DNA from 2 places in the Pantoea sp. X-Soil-TKNS-1211 genome. Region 1 is predicted to be linked to the other one. Evidence: predicted binding sites of a transcription regulator. Region 1 holds the regulator's gene; the other holds the start of a gene.
What was found. Region 1 encodes CRP, which controls carbon source genes, mostly activating them, when cyclic AMP is high. Its sites were predicted from a motif close to ATGTGANNNNNNTCACAT; they were not measured.
Positions count from the first base shown of each region.

Region 2: a site for CRP is predicted at 1,802-1,819, ahead of epd (erythrose-4-phosphate dehydrogenase). Genes of this name have one in related genera too.

Region 1 is NZ_AP035953.1:4,013,853-4,016,956, reverse strand. Features, by position in the region: gene AC6I8W_RS19010 (YccS/YhfK family putative transporter) at 1-952, opposite strand, end outside; gene crp (cAMP-activated global transcriptional regulator CRP) at 1,011-1,643, opposite strand; gene AC6I8W_RS19000 (OsmC family protein) at 1,946-2,350, shown strand; gene AC6I8W_RS18995 (phosphoribulokinase) at 2,431-3,104, opposite strand, start outside.
Region 2 is NZ_AP035953.1:3,589,871-3,592,974, reverse strand. Features, by position in the region: gene tkt (transketolase) at 1-1,737, shown strand, start outside; gene epd (erythrose-4-phosphate dehydrogenase) at 2,005-3,024, shown strand; gene pgk (phosphoglycerate kinase) at 3,076-3,104, shown strand, end outside.

The DNA.
Region 1 (3,104 bases):
GACAGAAGTTACCCACCGGATTATCCGGGTGCTGGCGGGCAATTTTTTCCAGCGCCCCCAGCTGCTTATCCATTTGAAACCGTTCCGGCAATTGGTGATACAGAATGGCATCAGCCAGCAGGCGCAGACGAGCCGAGATGACTTTGGCATTCCAGCGAATCACCGCCTCGGCATGGCTCTGTTCCACCAGCTTTTGCACTTCTTCCGGCTGATGCAGGCTGACGGAGATGTGTTCTTGCAAATCGAGCGCCACCTGAAAGGCGCGCGTCAGGCGTTTATGGCTGTTATCACGGCTGGCCGACAACATATGCATCTGCTGATAACAGGTGGTGATCAGATCGACCGCTTTCTGCTGGCGTGCCAGCAGCGGCGGCAATGCTTTCTCCGGGTCAGTCAGCTGCGTCAGCAGGGTATACTTGGCATCGCAATAATCCGCCAGCTCACGGTACAGCAGGCTTAGCGACTCGCGCATTGGCTGCTCTTTCCACAGCCAAAACCAGAACCAGTTAAACAGCCCGTACCACAAGGTGCCACCGATATAGAGAAGTGGTGGCACCCAGACAGGCATGCGTCCCACCAGGCTCAGGGTAAAGATGGAGGCGATCAGTGTGGCGGGTAACAAACGGCCATGCAGCGGGCTGATCTCACCGGTCACGCCCACTAACAACGGCAGCACCAACAGAATCAACGGCAGAGGGACGTGATAATCCGTCAGCCATTGAATCAGAAAGCTGCCGGTCGCAAACAGGGAACCGCCAATAATCAGGCGTTTAAAGAAGCGCTTATGCGGCGTATCGAGGCCAGCGATGTTGCAACAGGCGGGTACTAAGGAAAACAGCAGGCCTTTTTGCAGGTCGCCAAACAGCCAGCCGAGAGCCACGGGCAGGCACAGCACCAGCGTTTGCCGCAGGGCGTAGTTAACTTCGGGATGATAGATGATTCGACGCCACATCAGCTCATCGCAGACAAAAACGGCGCGATGCTGCCATCACGCCGTGGGTGAGAAGAAATTAGCGGGTGCCGTAAACGACGATGGTTTTACCATGTGCGGAGATCAGGTTTTGATCTTCCAGCATTTTCAGAATACGGCCAACTGTCTCACGTGAGCAGCCGACGATCTGACCAATTTCCTGACGGGTGATTTTGATCTGCATCCCGTCCGGGTGGGTCATGGCATCAGGCTGTTTGGCCAGATTGAGCAGCGTCTGCGCAATGCGACCGGTCACATCAAGGAAGGCAAGGTTGCCTACTTTTTCTGATGTCACCTGCAGGCGACGTGCCATCTGCGCCGAAAGACGCATTAAAATATCCGGGTTTACCTGAATCAGCTGACGGAATTTTTTGTAGGAAATTTCAGCCACTTCGCAGGCAGTTTTAGCTCGTACCCAGGCACTACGTTCCTGACCTTCTTCAAACAGGCCAAGCTCGCCGATGAAATCCCCCTGGTTGAGATAGGAGAGGATCATCTCTTTGCCTTCTTCATCTTTGATCAGTACCGCAACGGAACCTTTCACGATGTAGTAGAGCGTTTCCGCTTTCTCACCCTGATGAATCAGGGTGCTTTTGGATGGATATTTGTGAATATGGCAATGGGACAGGAACCATTCGAGTGTAGGGTCTGTTTGCGGTTTGCCGAGAACCATTCGCTATTATCCTCTGTTGTAATCGTGCCCAAAACACAGGGGGCAGTTTTCCCTGTCAGGCGGTGAAATCGTAGAGCGCTTCCTGTAAAGGAAAATTATTCGGGTGGACTCTTAAGCCAGGCTTCTGATTCTTCCCGCCTTCGTCTATTGCGACGAAAATATTTTCAGCACTGTTTGTAGCACAGCTTTTGCTAGCTGTCTTCTGTTGTCTCGCTTCAGCAAAAGGGCGATTAGTCTGGATTGCTGTTTCTCAGGTGAAAGCGTACTCTGGCGGCAAATCAGCCGATTCAGGAGAAAGAATAATGCAGGCACGGGTTAAATGGGTGGAAGGGCTTACCTTTCTCGGAGAATCCTCATCAGGTCACCAGATATTAATGGATGGCAATTCGGGCGACAAAGCACCGAGTCCGATGGAGATGGTGCTGATGGCGGCAGGCGGTTGCAGCGCGATTGACGTAGTGTCCATCCTGCAAAAAGGGCGCAACGATGTGGTGGATTGTGAGGTAAAACTCACCTCCGAACGTCGTGAAGAAGCGCCACGCATTTTCACACTTATCAACCTGCATTTTATTGTCAGCGGCAAAGCGCTGGGTGATAAAGCGGTGGCGCGGGCGGTTGACCTGTCGGCAGAAAAATATTGCTCGGTGGCGATTATGCTGGGTAAAGCAGTAGAAATCACCCACAGCTACGAGGTTATCGAACTCTAGCTCGAACGTAGCGGCGCGATTCATCGCGCGGATTTTTCCCGCAGCGCGCACCATCTTGCGCGATAAATCGCGCCGCTACATTATTCGATCCGTTTGCCTTCAATCAGTCGCTGCACCAGCGGCGTCATAATCAGCTCCATCGCCAGCCCCATCTTGCCGCCGGGCACCACCAGGGTGTTCATATGTGAAATGAAAGAACCCTGAATCATCGCCAGCAGATAGGGAAAGGCAATGCCTTCCAGCCCGCGAAAATGGATCACCACAAAGCTTTCATCCAGCGACGGAATTTCACGCGCGGCAAACGGATTGGAGGTATCAACGGTCGGCACGCGTTGGAAGTTGATATGGGTACGTGAGAACTGCGGGGTGATGAAGTTGATGTAGTCCTCCATCGAACGCACCACCGAATCCATCACCGCTTCGCGGGAATGGCCGCGCTCGCTGGTATCGCGAATCAGCTTTTGAATCCACTCAAGGTTGACGATCGGCACTACGCCCACCAGTAAATCGACATGTTCGGCCACGTTGTGCTGCTGCGTCACCACGCCGCCATGCAAGCCTTCATAGAACAACACATCAGTGTTTTCCGGCAGCGGCTGCCACGGGGTGAAGGTGCCTGGCACCTGGTTCCATGGCACGGCTTCGTCATAAGTGTGCAGATATTTGCGCGACTGGCCGAGACCGGTTTTACCGTACTGCCTGAAGGTCTGCTCCAGCAGGCCAAAATCGTTCGCCTCTGGCCCGAAATAGCTGA
Region 2 (3,104 bases), 420 kb from region 1:
GAGCTGCAAAACTTCCGTCAGCTGCACTCCAAAACTCCAGGTCACCCGGAATACGGCTACACCGCAGGCGTCGAAACCACCACCGGCCCGCTGGGTCAGGGGATTGCCAACGCCGTGGGCTTCGCGATTGCCGAACGCACGCTGGCGGCCCAGTTCAACCGTCCGGGCCACGACATCGTGGACCACAACACTTACGTGTTTATGGGCGACGGCTGCATGATGGAAGGTATCTCACACGAGGTGTGCTCCATCGCCGGTACGCTGAAGCTGGGCAAACTGGTCGCCTTCTATGACGACAACGGTATCTCCATCGACGGTCACGTAGATGGCTGGTTCACCGACGACACCGCAAAACGCTTTGAAGCCTACGGCTGGCACGTGGTGCGCGGCGTGGACGGTCACGACGCTGACGCGATCAAAAAAGCGGTGGAAGAAGCCAAAGCGGTCAGCGACAAGCCGTCGCTGCTGATGTGCAAAACCATCATCGGTTTCGGTTCACCGAACAAAGCCGGTACGCACGACTCCCACGGCGCACCGCTGGGCGACGCCGAAGTGGCACTGACCCGCAAACAGCTGGGCTGGGACTACGCACCGTTTGAAATCCCGGCAGATATCTATGCTGAGTGGGATGCGAAAGAAGCGGGCCAGGCGAAAGAAGCGGCATGGAACGAGAAATTCGCGGCCTATGCGGCGGCACACCCGGAGCTGGCAGCGGAATTCAAACGCCGTACCAACAACGAACTGCCGGCCAACTGGGCGGAAGAGTCGCAGAAATTTGTTGAGCAGTTACAGGCGAACCCGGCGAAAATTGCCAGCCGTAAAGCGTCACAGAATGCCATCGAAGCCTTCGGCAAAATCCTGCCGGAATACCTCGGCGGTTCTGCGGACCTGGCACCGAGCAACCTGACCATGTGGTCCGGCTCGAAGCCGATCAACGAAGATGCGGCCGGTAACTACATCCATTACGGCGTGCGTGAGTTCGGTATGACCGCTATCGCCAACGGTATCGCGCTGCACGGTGGCTTCCTGCCGTACACCGCCACCTTCCTGATGTTCGTGGAGTATGCGCGTAACGCGGCGCGTATGGCGGCGCTGATGAAGATCCGTCAGATCATGGTGTATACCCATGACTCCATCGGTCTGGGCGAAGATGGCCCGACTCACCAGCCGGTTGAGCAGATGGCGAGCCTGCGTACCACCCCGAACATGAGCCTGTGGCGTCCGTGTGACCAGGTCGAGTCTGCGGTGGCGTGGAAATACGCCATCGAGCGTAAAGATGGCCCAAGTGCGCTGATTTTCTCGCGTCAGAACCTGGCGCAGCAGGATCGTACGGCCGAGCAGCTGGCAAACGTGGCACGCGGCGGTTATGTGCTGAAGGACTGTGCCGGTCAGCCGGAACTGATCCTGATCGCCACCGGTTCAGAAGTGGAACTGGCGACGGGTGCATACGACCAGCTGACCACCGAAGGCCACAAGGTACGCGTGGTTTCTATGCCGTCAACCGACGCTTTCGACAAACAGGATGCGGCTTACCGTGAATCCGTGCTGCCGAAAGCGGTGGCCGCACGCGTGGCTATCGAAGCGGGTATCGCGGACTATTGGTTCAAGTATACCGGTCTGAACGGTGCTATCGTCGGCATGACCAGCTTCGGTGAATCTGCTCCGGCAGAGAAGCTGTTCGAAGAGTTTGGTTTCACCGTGGCCAATGTGGTCGCGACCGCGAAATCCATTCTGTAATGCTTGCGGGCGGCCTGGTGGCCGCCCAATTATTCCTCCAGTAATAATCTTAAAATGGCTGATTTTGTGACGCAGATCCAATAATCAGCAGCGCAGTTGATCACAATCATTCCTGTTATTCCTTCCTTGCTTTATCCTAGCTGAACCGTTTCAGTTGTGGCGTAAAATCCGCTGACAACCACAGGTAATCGACAATAATTCCCTGTACAAAAGGGTGTGAAACGCTCAGGCTATCGGCACGTTTTTTCAGGTGTGGTTGAAGGAAAGATGACCGTTCGCATAGCTATAAATGGTTTTGGTCGTATCGGGCGTAATGTGCTGCGTGCGCTGTATGAAACAGGCCGCAGGGCGGAAATCACCGTGGTGGCGATTAACGAACTGGCAGAAGCCGTTGGTATGGCGCATCTGCTCAAGTACGACACCAGCCACGGACGTTTTGCCTTTGACGTGCGCCAGGAGCGCGACCAACTGTTTGTCGGTGACGATACCATTCGCATCCTGCATCAGGCCGATATCGCCACCCTGCCGTGGCAGGAACTGAATGTTGACATCGTGCTGGATTGCACCGGGGTTTACGGCAGCCGTGCCGATGGCGAAGCCCATTTGCAGGCAGGCGCGAAGAAGGTGTTGTTCTCGCATCCGGGCGGTAACGACCTGGATGCCACGGTAGTGTTCGGCGTGAACGAACAGGCTCTTAAACAAACTGACCGCATTGTTTCCAACGCATCCTGCACCACCAACTGTATTATTCCGGTGATAAAGTTGCTGGATGACGCCTTTGGCATTGAGTCAGGCACCGTGACTACTATCCACTCGGCGATGCACGATCAACAGGTGATCGACGCTTATCACAGCGATCTGCGTCGTACCCGTGCCGCCAGTCAATCGATCATTCCGGTGGATACGCGGCTGGCGGCGGGCATAACGCGCATTTTTCCGAAATTTAACGATCGCTTCGAAGCTATCGCGGTGCGTGTGCCAACCATCAATGTCACGGCCATTGATTTGAGCGTTTCGGTACGTCAGGCGGTGAAGGCGTGTGAGGTCAATGCCTTGCTGCAAAACGCATCAGAAGGGGCATTTCGTGGTATAGTTGACTATACGGAATTACCGTTAGTCTCAGTAGATTTCAACCATGATCCGCACAGTGCCATTGTGGATGGCACGCAAACGCGGGTCAGTGGTCACCACCTTATCAAAACCCTGGTTTGGTGTGACAACGAATGGGGCTTTGCTAACCGCATGCTCGACACAACGTTAGCAATGGCCGCAAGCGGTTTCAGGTAAGACGCGGTCTGCGTCTGGCAAAACTTATGAGAATCAACGAGAGGGTTCACCATGTCTGTAATTAAGATGACCGATCTGGA